2 regions of the Zoogloea sp. genome follow, and region 2 is predicted to be linked to the other one. Evidence: predicted binding sites of a transcription regulator. Region 2 holds the regulator's gene; the other holds the start of a gene.
What was found. The regulator LexA, encoded in region 2, represses DNA repair genes until DNA is damaged. The targets are predictions, from matches to a motif close to ACTGTATNTANATACAGT.

Region 1 (7,894 bases), on a different contig from region 2:
ATTGACCTCGGAGGGGTCGATGCCGTGGGGGCCGGTGAAGGCTTCCTTGAAGGCATATAGCGGGCTGGTGCCGATGTCGCCATAGACCACGCCCAGCGCGGCAAGGGCGAGGCCGACCAGGCCGGAACGGGAATGACTGTCGGATTGGCTCATGCAGGACTCCAGAAGGACTGATGCGACGGCTGCGAGTTTCAGAGCTGGAAGCGGTAACCCACTCCCGTTTCGGTCAGGAAGTGACGGGGCTGGGCCGGGTCGCTCTCCAGCTTGTGGCGCAGGTGCCCGACATAGATTCGCAGGTAATGGTTACTGTCACTGGAGGCCGTGCCCCACACCTCGCGCAGCAGCTGGCGATGGGTCATCACCTGGCCGGCGTGGGCGATCAGCACAGCGAGCAGGCGGTATTCGATGGGGGTCAGCTTGACCGCCTCGCCCTGGCGGCTGACCAGGCGGCGGGAGAAATCCACTTCCACGTCGCCGAAGCTGACCTGCGCCAACTCGGCATCGGCATTGACGCGCCCGCGCCGCAGCAGCGCCCGCACGCGGGCCTGCAGTTCGCCGATGGAAAACGGCTTGGTCAGGTAGTCGTCGGCGCCGGCGTCGAGGACGTCGATCTTGTCGTGCTCGGTGGAACGGGCCGACAGCACCAGCACCGGCGCGGACGACCAGCTGCGGAAATCCTGCACGAAGTGGGCGCCGTCGGTGTCCGGCAGGCCCAGGTCGAGGATCACCAGGTCGGGCCGGCAATGGCCTGCCTCGATCAACGCCTGCCGGCAACTATCGGCTTCGCGCACACGACAGCCTTCGGACTCCAGCGCCGAGCGCACAACACGGCGGATCTGGCGTTCGTCCTCGACGACCAGGATCTGCGGGCCGCTCATGGCAACACTCCGGACTCCAGCGCTTCCACGTCGATCGCCGGCGGTGTGCCGAGGGGCAGCGTGAAGGCCACGCAGCCGCCTCCTTTAGGCGGATTGAAAGCGCGGATGGTGCCACCGTGGGCCTCGACGATGCTGCGGCAGATCGCCAGGCCGACGCCCATGCCGGCCACCGGGCCTTCGCTGCCGCCCCGCTCGAACAGCTCGAAGACCTGCTCCAGGCGGTCCGGCGGAAAGCCGTCGCCGCTGCTCCTCACCTGCACTTCGAGCAGGTCGGCGCCGGCGCGGGCGCTGACCTGGACCGGCGTATCCGGTGGTGCGTATTTGGCGGCGTTCTCGAACAGGTTGCAGAAGACCCGTTCCAGCAGCACTGCGTCGAACTGCACCAGCGGCAGCTCGCCGAGGCCGCTGGTGCGCACCGGATGGCGGGCCATCGCAGGGCCGAGCAGCTGCAAGCTGGAGCCGACCACCTCCTCGATGGACTGCCACTCCTTGCGCAGGCTGACGCGGCCACTCTGCAACCGGGCCATGTCGAGCAACTTGTCCACCATGCCATTGACGCGCAGCGCCTGCTCGCGGATTGCCGCCGCCAGCTCGCACGCCTCGTCCGGCAATGGCTGGCGCAGCATTGCCAGGGAGTCGGCCATGCCGTAGAGGGCGGTCAGCGGCGTGCGCACGTCGTGGGACAGGGCTGACAGGATGGAACTGCGCAGTCGCTCGGACTCCGCCTCCAGCTGCGCCGACTGAGCCGCCGCCACAAAGTGCAGGCGCTCCACCGCGGTCGCCGCCAGCGAGGTGAGCGCCTCAAGCAGTGGCAACTCGTCGGTCGCATCCTCGGCCAGCGAGACGATCAGCACGCCACACACCTCGCCGGCCCCGGCCAGCGGCAGGAAATGGCGGCGGCGTCCGGGCCGCTCGGACGCCCCCGACTCAATGACGCGGCCGCTGTCGAGCACCATGCGGCCGATCTGCATGTCCAGCGTGCCCAACGCGCCGGCCTCCAGGCTTTCCGCGCGTGGCGTGCCGTCGGCATCGGGCAGAAGCAGCCAGGCGCCGGCCCCCAATTGCCTGCCGATGAAATCCCGCAGCGCCCGGTCCACCTCGCCTGGCTGGCGCGCCCCCGCCAGGCGCTTGGCGAGGTCGTACAAGGCCCGGGTAATACGCTCCCGGCGGCCCGCATCGAAGGCCTGCCGCTGCTGGCCGGCGGTGAGCTGGCCGATCAGCAGCGACACCGCCAGCATCACCAGGAAGGTCACCAGATACTGGCCGTGGCTGATCGCCAGCGAGAAACGCGGCGGCACGAAGAAGAAATCGAACAGCGCCACACAGGCGAGGGACGCCACCACCGCCGGTCCGCGCCCGAGGCGGCTGGCCACCAGCACGACGGCCAGCAGGAAGATCATCACCGCATTGGCCAGGTCGAGCACGTCGCGCAGCGGCAACGCCACGCCCAGCGCCAGCACGCAGGCGAGCAAGGCCAGCAGGTAACGAAAGCGGACCGATTGCGACTCGAACAGCAGGCGGTTCAAGGGGACGGGCATGGAGCGCGGCGCCGGTCGGGACGCCCGAGGGGAAGACGGTACAAATTGTTGCACCGCCCACGTAAAAAAGGCGTAAACGCGCAGCCGGCAAAACCGGGGCTGTTTGGATATACTGTATTTTTATACACAAACAACCCGATGAAGCCTGTTCCACCCCGCGGTCGCGGCAGCCGCCTGAACCCGGACAACCGCTTCGCTGCCTGGCGGCGCGACGGTTTCGACGACGGCTGGGAGGGCTCCGCTGACGCAGCCGACGATACGGACCCGCCCAAGGGGCCGCCAACGACGCTGATCCTCGACCAGGCCAGGTCGGTGATCACGCGCAACAGTTCGCCGGACGTGCCCTTAAACCAGTCGGTCAATCCGTACAAGGGCTGCGAGCATGGCTGTGCGTATTGCTTTGCGCGGCCGAGCCACGCCTACCTGGGCTTGTCGCCGGGGCTGGATTTCGAGACCAAGATTGCCTGGAAGCCCGACGCGCCGGCCGTGCTGCGCCGCGAGCTGGCTGCCCCCGGCTACCGCTGTGAGCCGATCGCGCTGGGCATCAACACCGACGGCTGGCAGCCGGTGGAGCGCCGCCTTGGCCTGACCCGCCAGTTGCTGGAGATCCTCGCCGAGACGCGCCACCCGGTGTCCATCGTCACCAAGTCGGCGCTGATCGAGCGCGATCTGGATCTGCTCGCCGACATGGCGCGGGACGACTTGGTGCACGTGATGTTCTCGATCACCACCCTCGACCCGGCCCTGGCCCGCAAGCTGGAACCCCGCGCCGCAACGCCAGCCCGGCGCCTGGCGGCGATGGGACGCCTGCATGCAGCCGGCGTGCCGGTCGGCACGCTGTTCGCGCCGCTGATCCCGGCCATCAACGACCACGAGCTGGAAGCGGTAATGGAAGCCGCCCACGGGGCCGGCACCGACACGGCAGCTTATTCACTGCTGCGCCTGCCCTACGAATTGAAAGATCTGTTCGCCGACTGGCTGGACAGCCATTTCCCGGATCGGGCTCGGCACGTGATGAGCCTGCTGCGCCAGTTGCGCGGCGGCGAGTTGTACGACAAGCGCTTTGGCCACCGCATGCGCGGCCAGGGCGTCTTCGCCGATCTCTACAGCCAACGCATGCAGCGGCTGGCCGAAAGGCTCGGGCTCAACCGTTCACGGCGACGCCTCAACACGGCAGCTTTCCGCCCACCGGCACGGCCCGGCGACGACCGTCAGTTAGCGCTTTTCTGAATGGGGGATAAAGCGAGACTCAGCGCCGGATGCGCCCGCCCCAGCCTATGCCGCCGTAGCCGCGCCAGCCCGGGTAGCCGGGCGGATAGGCGTAGGGATAAGGCCAGAACGGGTCCCAGTAGGGTTGGGGTTGCGACTGGCGGCGGTAGCGTTCGGCCTCGGCCTTCGCCTTGTCGAGGGCGGCGGCCTGCTCGGTGTCGCGGCGCACCTTGTCGGCGGTAGCCTGATCGCGGGCCCAGCGTTCCTGGGCTGCGGTGATCGCATCGAGCACTTCGGGCGCCACGCCCTGCTCGCGCAGGCGGATCGCCTCGGACGGGTTGAGGGCATGGCGGGTGCCGGTGCGCGTGATGGTTTCCAGCAACGTTGCGGTCGGCACGCCGGCACGGGACTGGCGCAGGATCTCGTCGAGGCTCAGGGGCGCATCCGGGCGGGCCGCCTCCAGGCGTGCCAGTTCGGCCGGATCGAGACGCTGGATGGCCTGCGGCGAGGACGACGGCGTCGCGCAGGCGCCGAGCAGCCCCGTGGTCGCTGCGAGCGCCACCACCCGCAGCCGGGCCAGCACCCAATCACGCATCGCGGGCCAACTTTTCATACAGGCCGACAACCAGGTCCATCTGCTCGAGGATGCGTTCGCTGGTGGTCCCGACCGCCTCCGCCGCCTTCTTCTGGTCGGCGGCATCGTTGAGGCCCAGCGCGTTGCGGAAGAAGAACCACTGCTGCTCCACCAGCGCCAGTTCGGTCTTGAGCTGCGGCGTGTTCTGCGGGCTGGCCTTCAGCGTCTCATGGGCCTTGGTAAACTCCTTGACCGCCGCATCCAGCATCTCGCCGGCGGGGCCCGTATTAACGCCGAGCTGGCGGAAAAAATAGGCCTTGGCCATGCGCTGGGACAGCATGCGCTGACGGCCAGCGAGGTTCACCAACTGGCCGGCCGGCGAGCCGACGCTCTTCTCGTAGGCCAGTGTCAGCTTGTGGGCGGCTGCCAGCACCGCCTCGCTGCCGTTCCACACAGCCTTGGGATCGCTGCGCAGGTCGTTGAGCAGTGGCCGGTAGCGGGCCCACTCCTGCTCCAGCTGCTGCACGGCGCCCCGCACTTCATCGCTCGGCTGGATGGCCTTCAGCTCGGTCATCTGCAGGTCAAAGAGCTGCACCGAGCGGCTGAGCAGGATGCCGGCCCGGTCGGGTTGCACCCCGAGCACGCGCATCAGCCAGGCCTTGGCCGTGCGCTGGGACAGCATGCGCTGGCGCCCCGCCTTGTTGATGACCGCCGCGAGGGCGGAGCCGCCAGCGGCATCCGGAGAAACAGGCGCTGACAGGGCGCCCGTCATCGCCACACAACCGCAAGCACCGGCCAGGGCCAGGAAGCGCCTACGCTGCATACGCTCAGCCGCCGGTGCCGCCGACGGTCAGGCCGTCGATGCGCAGGGTCGGCTGGCCGACGCCGACCGGCACGCTCTGGCCGTCCTTGCCGCAGGTGCCGACGCCCGGATCAAGAGCCAGGTCGTTGCCGATCATCGACACGCGGGTCAGGCAGTCTGGACCATTGCCGATCAGCGTGGCGCCCTTCACCGGGCGAGTGACCTTGCCGTCCTCGATCAGGTAGCACTCGGAAGTGGAGAAGACGAACTTGCCGGAGGTGATGTCTACCTGGCCGCCGCCGAAGTTGGCGGCGTAGAGGCCGTTCTTCACCGAGGCGATGATCTCCGCCGGCTCGTGCTGGCCGGCCAGCATGATGGTGTTGGTCATGCGCGGCAGCGGCAGGTGGGCGAAGGATTCGCGGCGGCCGTTGCCGGTGGGCGCGACGCCCATCAGGCGGGCGTTGAGCATGTCCTGCATGTAACCGGTGAGGATGCCGTCCTCGATCAGCACGGTGCGCTGGGTCGGGTTGCCCTCGTCGTCGATGGTCAGGGAGCCGCGGCGGTCCCGCAGCGTGCCGTCGTCCACCACGGTAACGCCCTTGGCCGCCACCTGCTGGCCGATGCGACCGCTGAAGGCCGAGCTTTCCTTGCGGTTGAAGTCGCCTTCCAGGCCGTGGCCGATGGCTTCGTGGAGCAGGATGCCGGGCCAGCCGTTGCCGAGCACGACCGTCATGGAGCCGGCCGGTGCCGGGCCGGCGCCGAGATTGACGCGCGCCTGATGCACCGCCGCCTTGGCGAAGCCGGACAGCACGTCATCGCTGAAGTAGCCGTAGTCGTAGCGCCCGCCACCACCGCTGGAGCCCTGCTCGCGGCGGCCGTTCTCTTCCATGATGACCGACACCGACACCCGCACCAGCGGGCGTACGTCGGCGGCCAGGTGGCCATCGCTGCGCGCCACCAGCACCACCTCCCAGGAGCCGACCAGGCTGGCCATCACTTCCTTGACGCGCGGATCCTCGGCGCGGGCCATCGCCTCGAGACGCTCGAGCAGCTTGACCTTGGTCACGTCGTCGAGGGAATCGTGGGGATTGTCGGCGCGGTAGAGGGCCAGCGGTGGCTTCTTGACGGCCTCGATCTTGTGGGTCTTGCGGCGGCCGCTGTCGGCGATCGCACGGGTCGCGTCGGCGGCTGCCTTGAGGGCCTTCAGGCTGATGTCGTCGGAGTAGGCGAAGGCGGTCTTCTCGCCGGTGATGGCGCGCACGCCGACGCCCTGCTCGATGTTGAAGCTGCCCGACTTGACGATACCCTCCTCCAGACTCCATGCCTCGGAGCGGTGGTACTGGAAGTACAGGTCGGCGTAGTCGAGCTTGTGGCGGAACAGCTTGCCAAAGACCTTGTCGAGATCCTCGAAGTCCAGGTCGTAGGGCTTCAGCAGCAGCTTGCTGGCCAGCTTGAGGGGATTGGGCGGGGGATTCTGGCTCATGGTCTCTCGGGGAAAATGAGTGTTCTTCGGGTCAGCCGATCTTGCGGTGCTGCAGGGCCGGCAGGCTGGCGCGGACATCGGCGATGCGCGCCGGGTCGAGGTCGGCGACGACCACGCCGGGACCTTCCGGCAGGCGGGCGAGCACTTCGCCCCACGGGTCGATGATCATGCTGTCACCCCAGGTACGCCGACCGCTGGGGTGCTTGCCGCCCTGGGCGCTGGCCAGCACGTAGCACTGGTTCTCCACGGCACGGGCGCGCAGCAGCATTTCCCAGTGGGCCTTCCCGGTAGTGTAGGTGAAGGCCGCCGGCAGGACGATCAGGTCAACGGTGCCCATCGCGCGGAAAAACTCGGGAAAGCGCAGGTCGTAGCAGATCGACAGGCCGACGCGGCCGCAGGGCCCTTCAAAGCTGACCACCTCATTGCCGGCCTCGATGGTGGCGGACTCGTCGTAGTACTCGTCGCCCTTGCGGAAACCGAACAGGTGGATCTTGTCGTAGCGGGCCACGCGCCGCCCCTCGTCGTCGTAGACCAGGGTGGAATTCTTGACCTTGTCGGGGACCGAGGCCTCCATCGGGCAGGAGCCGCCAATCAGCCACACCTTGTGCTGGCGGGCGGTCTCGCGCAGGAAGGCCTGGATCGGGCCACTGCCGTCATCCTGCTCGCGAATGCGTACCTTGGCCGTTTCATCGGCGGTGATCAGCGGGAAATACTCGGGCAGCGCGACGAGTTGGGCGCCGGCCGCGGCCGCCTCGGCGATCAGGCGCCCGGCTTCGGCCAGGTTGGCGTCCACGTCGGGGCCGGAGACCATCTGTACGCTGGCAATGCGGCAAAGCGGTTGTGTCATGGGCGTCTCCTCGCGGACGGATTAGGGAGGTGTGGCAAGCGGCCGGACCGCCAGCTTGTCGACCTTGGGATCGGACCAACTGCCGGTCACCCCGTACTCGAAGCTGAACAGCTTCTCGACTGGATCGCGCAGGACTTTCTGGACCAGGTAAGTAGCCAGCCCGATCGCCGGATGGATCGCGCCAGTGGTGGCGATGGCTGAGCCGACCGCGATCGACTCGGACAGGGTGGGTTGCACCTTGACTCGCAGGTTCTGCGTCTCCCGCACCGAATCGGCTTCGCCGCTCATGTACACGCGGGCCGCGGGGCCGAACAAATCGAGATCATCGGTGCGCAGCACACCGTTATTCATCTGGATGCTACCGGAAATGCGGTCGAAGGCGAATCCTTCGGAAAACACGTCGCGGAAATCCAGCGTGATGCGGCGCGGCAGCGACTGCAGGCTGAGCACCCCGAGCAGACGTCCGACGCCGGGCTCGAGCTGGGTGAACTGGCCACTTTCCACATTGACCTGCAGCTTGCCGCCCAGGCTCGGAAAGTGGATGGCGGTGGGCGCCCCGCGCC
Region 2 (7,894 bases):
CACCAGCAGCATCACGATGGAAATGTAGATGCCGCTGCCGACGGCGACGGCGGCCAGATCGGTGGTGCCGTAATGGCCGCTCAGGACGGTGTCGCTGACCATCTGGGTCATTGACGACAACTGGGCGACGAGGACCGGCCAGGCAAGCTCGAGGATGCGCCGGGGGAGGGAGGGTGAGGATTTCATGAGGCGCGTAGTCTAGTCCACTCGGGTAGACGTCTCTCAGGCGAAATGGCCGTGGAGATACCAGCCGTGGGGCGCAGCCCTGTCCCGGAAGACCCAGGCCAGGCAGCCGTCCTGGCTGCGGGCGACGAAGTAGTCCCGACACACCGTGGCTTCCGGCCCGTCCCACCAGCCGGATTCGATGCGCTCCGGGCCGGTGAGGAGAGTCCATGGCGGTGGTGCCGGAATCGGCCGGGGTTCCGGCAGCAACCACAGGGGGCGTGGTGAAGGCGGCAAGGGCGACGGCAGGGGCCGGCAGCCCTCGGGGTGCTGAGGCTCGACCCAGCGCCAGGCCTTTTCCGGGCGATGATCGGGTTGGGGGGCGAGGCAACGCACGGCCCGATCGCCGAGGCGCGCGCGCAGGGTCGCCAGCAGCAGGTCCGGATCGCCGTGTTGGCCGTCATTCCCGTGGAAAAGATCGCCGTCGGGTGGAGCAAGTAGACGGGGCTCGTCCGCTGTGAGGCGCAGGGCATCGACCGGGGCCGGTAGAGGTGTCCGGTTCAGATGTTCGCGGGCCAGCAACTGGCAGCGCTGCATGTCCCGGGAAAGGGTGCCCAGTACGATCTCGAACGGTGCTTCCGGCGCTCGGCTGTTGCGTTCGAACTCCAGAACCAGCGTGAAGCGCTCGATCCCGGCCTGGCGGGCATCGAGCCAGCCGGCCAGGCCAGCGAGCAGGCGCCGGGCGGCGAACAACAAGGTTTCCACCTGATCGGACGGCGTCGGCAGCGGCAGGCGGGACAGATAGCGTTCGGGGGGCTGGAACCAGGGGTACGGGTCGGGAATGTGTCCGTAAGCCCGGTCGATAGCGTTGGTGACGGCCTGGGCATGGCGTCGTGCGAGGCCGTGACGGGGCAGACGGCGTACTTCTCCCAAGGTGGCGTGGCCGGTGCCGGTGAGCAGGTCCAGGCTGTCGGGCCCGACCGGCGCGCCCTCGGCAAGAGCGATCAGCGGCAGTGCATCGAGCCTGCCGGCCAGGGGAGCACTGGCGTCATCGTCGCTGCCGAAGCGGGCCAGCCAGCGGGCTGCCAGGGGTGTCTGGGCGATCGCCAGGCGGGCGAGGAAGCCCAGCTCCTCGATTTCCCGGATGATCTGCCGGCTCAGGGGGGCGAGTCCGCCGAACAGGCGCAGGCAGGCCTCCACCTCGAGGAGAACGGCGTTGGGCGCGGCGAGGCTGATGGCGGGGGTGAAGCGCCCGGCCCAGGTGGCGATGTCGACCAGAGCGGCGTGTTCGAGGGCAGGCTGCCGGTCGATCAGGCACAGCTCCGGCGCTATGGCCAGTGCGCTGGCCCGGCCAATCCCTGGCTCCACGCCGCGCGCCATTGCTGCCGGATCCGCGGCCACCACCCTGCGGCGCGGATGGCCATCGAGGATCGCCAGCGGGGCGGCATCACTGCGCCCCCGCGTGAAGACCTGGAGGGGCAGATCGGGCAGGTAGAGGGCGCACCAGAGCATGCTTGCCAACGGGGGAGGGCTGGGGCGCGCGGGGGGCTGCCGAGCAAGGCTCGAGGCCTCCATCGGGACGTGGGCCACCGCCCGGCCAGGGGAGTTCGAGTCTCACGGGCTCGGCCAGTTGTGGCCCGCGGCGTTTCAGGATGTGGATACCGATGCCGCCTCGGCAGGGGCTGAGGGCCAGCCGCAGCACTGCCGGTGAGGGTTGGCGGGCAGCGCTTGCGGGGCGGAGCAGGATCAGTGGTGTGCCGCTTTCTTCGGCGGCCAACTGCAGGCGGCGCAGGGCGCCCATGTCGGCGTCGGCCAGCCACAGCAGGACCACCTCGCAGCTGCGCGAGTCGAGGGACTGGCGAGCTGCCCAGCGGGCATGGGCCGGGCTCTCGGCTTGGACGATGAGCAGGCGTTCGAGCGGTACGCCGGCGGCGGCGAGGGCTGGCGCATAGGGCAGGCCGGGCGGAGCGATGCAGGCCGCCCAGCGCCCTGCAGGCACGCTGGCGAGCAGGGGGAGCAGCAACCCCAGTTCACCGACACCATTGCGGGGCAGCAGCAGTTCGCTCAGCGCGGCGAGGGGCCATCCGCCTCCGGGCAGGGCTGCGTCAAGTGCCGGGTGGCCGGTCGTTCGCCCCGGTAGGGCCGGCGTGGCCAGCCGATCGCCGCGCCAGACCAGATGGTCCAGGGATAAGGCGGAAGCGGAGGCGGCCATGGCGTGGTTCAGGCGATGCCGGAGGGTCAGAAGCTGTCGCTGCGGATCAGGCCGACGGCGATGCCTTCGATTTCCAGCTGGTCGTTGCGGGTGTCCACGATGATGGGTTCGAAGTCCGGGTTGGCTGGCAGCAACTCGACGATGGGGCCCTTGCGGGCCAGGCGCTTGACTGTCACCTCGTCTTCCACCCGGGCGACGACGATCTGGCCGTCGCGGACCTCGGTGGTGCGATGTACGGCCAGCAGGTCGCCATCGAGGATGCCAGCATCGCGCATGCTGAGGCCGCGCACCATCAGCAGGTAGTCGGCGCGGGGCGAGAACAGCCCCGGGTCCACCTGGTAGCGGCCCTGCACATGTTCGGCGGCAAGGATGGGGCTGCCGGCGGCGACCCGCCCGATCAGCGGCAGTCCGAGGGCCTCCTTCAGACGGATGCCGCGGGCGCGGCCTTCTTCAAGGGAGATGACGCCCTTGGCGGCGAGGGCGCGCAGATGGGTCTCCGCCGCGTTGGGCGAGCGGAAGCCGAAGGCGCTGCAGATCTCGGCCCGGGTCGGCGGACGCCCTTCCTGCTCCACGGTGTCGCGGATCAGCTGGAGGATTTCCTGTTGGCGGGGGGTGAGATTGTCGGACATGGAGGGCTCCTGTGAGTCTTGTGTAATTTTATACAGGTTGCGGCGGATGGCAAGCCGCGCGTGCCTTTGCCGGCCGGGGCCGGCCCCGGGAAGCGTGACAAACTGCAGCCCGCAGCCATAAATGACTTGAGCCTCGGCGGGCGGTGGACTATCCATTCAAGAGCATGCCTTCTCCTGACTGATGCAGGTGTGGCAAGCTGGCATCCGGAACAGCAGCCGACATATTTCGCAGACAAGACCAAGCCACACGAACAGATTTGCCCAACCCCTACGGGCTCCCGAGAGCCCTCATTCGCCCCCGGAGGAGAGATGCCCATGTTCGTCAGCCCGCAAGAAGCTTCGGGTAGAGTTCTCAGCGCTGCTCGGTTAGAATCCTCCGACTCGCCGGCAACGCCTTGCGAAGGCTCGCCTGCTCCGCTCTTTTCCCTGCCCGATGCCGACATGGAAATGTTCGATCTGGCCTCGGTGCTGGGGTCCAAACATGTGGTCCTGTACTTCTATCCCCGTGACAACACCCCCGGCTGCACGCGTCAGGCCATTGATTTCAGCGACCATGACGCCGACTTCGAGCAGCAGAACTGCATGGTGATCGGCGTGAGTCCCGACGACTGCCTGACCCATGCCGATTTCCGCGATCAGCACGGCCTGTCGGTGGAATTGCTGTCCGACGAGGATGGCGAGGTGTGCCGCCTGTACGGTGTGTGGTTGTCGGGCGTGGTCGATGGGGTCGCCAAGCGCAGCGTGCGTCGCTCGACCTTCATCATCTCCAGCGACGGGGTGGTGCAGCATGTGCTGCACGATGTGAATCCGCGCGGCCATGCCGCCGAAGTCTTCCAGCTGATAAAGCAACTCAACTCAAGGAATGTAAATGGAAATCGCCAAGAACACGGTCGTCACGCTTGATTACAAGGTTACCGACCCCGATGGGAACGTGATCGACGACGGCCAGCACCCGCTGGTGTACCTGCATGGCGGTTACGACGGTATCTTCACCGTGATCGAGGAAGCCCTGCACGGCAAAAACAGCGGTGACAGCCTGAAGGTCAAGCTGCAGCCGGAAGATGCCTTTGGCGAGTACGACGAGGAGCTGGTGCTGGTGGAAGACGCCACCCTGTTCCCCGACAACATCGAAGTCGGCATGTCCTTCGAGCGCGTGGGCGAGGATGGCGAGGACGAAATGGTCTACCGCATCACCGACATCGCCGACGGCAAGGTCGTTGTGGATGGCAACCACCCCCTCGCCGGCACCGCGCTGGTCTTCGACATCACCGTCAAGAGCGTGCGTGCCGCCAGCGCCGAGGAAATCGGCCACGGCCATGTGCACGGTGAAGGCGGTCATCACCACTGATGCCAGGTGGCCGGCGCTGCGGCTTCGTCCGGCGCCGGCCAACCCGAATTCGCAGAACGGATCGCCTTGCGGTCCGTTTTTTTTGGAATGAATAGATTGGACTCGGACAATCAGGCGCTGTTGCAGGTGAGCGAGCTGCAGGTGGAGCTGGGCGCTGCGGGCCGGCGCGTGCATCCCGTGGATGGCATCAGTTTCGCCGTTCCTGCCGGGCAGACGCTTGCGCTGGTGGGCGAATCGGGTTGCGGCAAATCGATGACCGCGCTGGCCTGCATGCGCCTGCTGCCGGCTGGCGGCCGGATCTCGGGCGGCAGCGTCAGGCTTAGCGGAGAAGCCTTGCAAAGCTTGCCCGAAGTGCGGATGCGCGACATCCGCGGCAGCCGGCTGGCGATGATCTTCCAGGAGCCGGCCACCAGCCTCAACCCGGTCATGACGGTTGGCGATCAGATTGGCGAGGTGCTGGTCCGCCACCGGGGCATCCACGGCAAGCCCGCTTGGGACGAGGCGGAGCGTCTGCTCGACGCGGTCGGCATTCCCGACGCACGGCGACGCCTCGCGGAATATCCTTTCCAGCTGTCTGGCGGCATGAAGCAGCGGGTCATGATCGCCATCGCACTGGCGGGCGACCCGCAGTTACTGATTGCCGACGAGCCCACCACGGCGCTGGATGTGACGATCCAGGCCCAGGTGCTGGATCTGCTCTCCGATCTGCAGGCCCGGCGTGGCATGGGCATGCTGTTGATCACCCACGATCTGGGCGTGGTAGCGCGCATGGCCCACCGGGTCGGCGTGATGTACGCCGGCGAGCTGGTTGAGACCGGTAGGCGGGAGGATTTCTTCAGCACACCGCTGCACCCCTATTCCCGCAAGCTCTTTGCAGCGTTGCCTACAGAGGCCCAGCGGGGCAGGGTACTGGAGACCATCGAGGGGCAGGTGCCCCGCCTCGGGGCCCATCGGCACGGCTGTCGTTTTGCCGATCGCTGCCCGCAGGCACAGGACTTGTGCCGCCAAGCGGCGTCGGCCATGCATGTCGTCGGTCGCCAGGCCGTGCGTTGCCATCTGTACGACCCAGCTGCGCCGATCGGCTGGCTGAAGGAGGCGACGACCGCTCGCGATGTGGCCTCCAGCGGAACTGCCAGCGGCGCGGCACTGGAGGTGGAGGGCTTGCAGGTCCATTTCCCGGTTCGCAAGGGCCTGTTCCGTCGGGTCGTCGGCCATGTGAAGGCGGTGGATGGCGTGTCGCTGACCGTGCCGTCAGGCCAGACCCTGGCGCTTGTCGGCGAATCGGGCTGCGGCAAGACCACTGCTGGCAAGGCCCTGCTCAGCCTGCTGCCGGCCACCGGCGGCAAGGCGCGCTATGGCAGCCACGAACTGCTTGGTCTCAGCCCACGGGAATGGCAGCCGCTGCGGCGGGATCTGCAGATGATCTTCCAGGACCCGTTCAGCTCCCTCAATCCGCGCATGCGGGTCGGCGAGATCCTGGAGGAAGGTATGGCGGCGCTCAAGGTCGAGAAGAGCGCCGAGGCGCGTACCCTCAAGGTTGAGGCCTTGCTCAAGCGGGTCGGGCTGGATCCGGCGATGCGCCATCGCTTCCCCCATGAATTCTCTGGCGGACAACGCCAGCGCATCGCCATCGCCCGCGCACTGGCCGTATCGCCGAAGCTGATCGTCTGCGACGAGCCGACCAGTGCCCTCGATGTATCGGTGCAGGCGCAGATCCTCAATCTGCTGCGGGAGCTGCAGGCGGAATATGGCCTGTCCTACCTGTTCATCACCCACAACCTGGCAGTGGTTGATTATCTCGCCCACCATGTGGCGGTGATGTATCTCGGGCGAATCGTCGAGCAGGGAAGCGCGGAGGAGGTGCTGAGGTCACCCAGTCATCCGTACACGCGCATACTGCTGGCGGCGGTGCCGCGGGTGGATGGGCGCGAAGGGGAAGTCGTTGCCGGGAACGGAGCGACTCATGGTGATCTGCCGTCGCCATTGGCACCCCCGGCCGGCTGCCATTTCCATCCCCGCTGCAGCCAGGCCATGGAGGTGTGCCGGCAGGCCTATCCGGAAGAAACCCGGTTGTCGGTGAGCCGGGTCGTGCGCTGTCATTTGTACTGAGTGACCAGGCGCCCGGTTGGGCGCAAGCCTGCGGGGCTGGTTCCGCGCTCCGCCGAGCCGCTTCGCACCAGAGGAGCCCGAAGGAAGACCTGGTCTGCCCTCAGTGGTGCTTCTTGTCTTTGCCGGCGCTGTCCTTGGCGTCCTTGGACTTGTTGCCGCTGTCCTTCTTGTCAGCCTTGTGGCTGCTCTCTGCCTTGCTGTCAGCGGCCTTGTCTTTCCCGGCCGCTTTTTCCTTGCCTTGGGACTTCTCGTGGACCGCGGGTTTCTCCTTGGCTGAGGGCTTGTCCTTGCCTGAATCCTTTTCCTTGGCAGACGACGTGGACTTGTCTTTTGCCGAGGTTTTTTCGGAGGTGGGCTTCTCGTCCTGTTTGTCGGAGCCCTTGCTCTTGCCGTGCTTGCCGCGCGGGGCGTCCTTCTCCTGGTCCTTGTCTTTGGCGGGCGCGGTTTCGGCCTTGCCGTGGGCGAAGGGTTTGATCGGCGCGGCGCCGACCGGCACCTTGCGTTCGATCACGGTCGGCTTGCCGTTGCGGCCGCGTACGACGGTCCGCTGGACGATGAAGCTGGGCGGTTCTACGGCGCCAGCCTGGGGCTTGGTCGGCAGCATGTTGGCGAGGGTGATGCGCTCGCCCTGGCTTTCCGACGGGACGATCAGGGTGTAGCCGGTGCCGATGCGTGCCCGCGGCGACAGGCCATTGACCTGGCGCAGGCGAGTGGCCGAGATGCCCAGCCGGTCGGCGACGCCTTCGAGGCCTTCGCCTTCCTGCAGTTCATAGGTTTTCCAGGCTGCGCTGGCCGGGTCATGTTTCTCGAGGTTGCTGAGGAAGGTATCCACCCTGTTGGCGGGAATGATCAGCGACTGGGTGCCGTTGGTCGGCAGTACGGGGCGCTTGTAGCCGGGGTTGAGGGCGAGGATTTCTTCCACCGGCGTTTCGGCCAGGCGGGCCGCCGTTGCCAGGTCGAGGGGCACGCGGCTCTCGACGGTGGCGAAATAGGGCCGGTTGGGGATGGACGGCAGGGTGATGCCGAACAGTTCGGGCTGGGCCACGATGTTCTTCAGCGCCTGCAGCTTGGGCACGTAGTAGCGCGTTTCGCCCGGCATGTTCAGGAACTGGTATTCGGTGGGCTGGCCGGCCGCCCGGTTCTTGGCCACCGCCCGGCCGACCGCGCCTTCGCCCCAGTTGTAGGAGGCGAGGGCCAGATGCCAGTCGCCGTGCATCTCGTAGATGTACTGCAGGTAGTCCAGCGCGGCATTGGTGGAGGCGATCACGTCGCGCCGCTCGTCCACCCACCAGTTCTGCTCCAGTCGGTAGGTCTTGCCCGTGGATGGCACGAACTGCCACAGGCCGGAGGCCTGGGCCGACGACAGGGCCATCGGGTTGAAGGCGCTTTCCACCATCGGCAGCAGGGCTAGTTCGGTGGGCATGCCACGGCGCT

Region 1: the regulator LexA is predicted to act here: its motif matches at 2,528-2,545, upstream of ACE3RX_RS03035 (PA0069 family radical SAM protein).

Annotation. Positions count from the first base shown of each region.
Region 1 is NZ_JAYSDK010000003.1:154,054-161,947, reverse strand. Features, by position in the region: gene ACE3RX_RS03050 (potassium transporter Kup) at 1-153, opposite strand, end outside; gene ACE3RX_RS03045 (response regulator) at 192-878, opposite strand; gene ACE3RX_RS03040 (DUF4118 domain-containing protein) at 875-2,416, opposite strand; gene ACE3RX_RS03035 (PA0069 family radical SAM protein) at 2,555-3,646, shown strand; gene ACE3RX_RS03030 (hypothetical protein) at 3,666-4,238, opposite strand; gene ACE3RX_RS03025 (type IV pili methyl-accepting chemotaxis transducer N-terminal domain-containing protein) at 4,213-5,022, opposite strand; gene tldD (metalloprotease TldD) at 5,027-6,484, opposite strand; gene ACE3RX_RS03015 (carbon-nitrogen hydrolase family protein) at 6,516-7,331, opposite strand; gene ACE3RX_RS03010 (YhdP family protein) at 7,353-7,894, opposite strand, start outside.
Region 2 is NZ_JAYSDK010000006.1:64,656-72,549, forward strand. Features, by position in the region: gene ACE3RX_RS05340 (MATE family efflux transporter) at 1-186, opposite strand, end outside; gene ACE3RX_RS05345 (DNA polymerase Y family protein) at 223-1,674, opposite strand; gene imuA (translesion DNA synthesis-associated protein ImuA) at 1,610-2,374, opposite strand; gene lexA (transcriptional repressor LexA) at 2,401-3,003, opposite strand; gene ACE3RX_RS05360 (peroxiredoxin) at 3,319-3,906, shown strand; gene ACE3RX_RS05365 (peptidylprolyl isomerase) at 3,872-4,351, shown strand; gene ACE3RX_RS05370 (dipeptide ABC transporter ATP-binding protein) at 4,448-6,460, shown strand; gene ACE3RX_RS05375 (transglycosylase SLT domain-containing protein) at 6,561-7,894, opposite strand, start outside.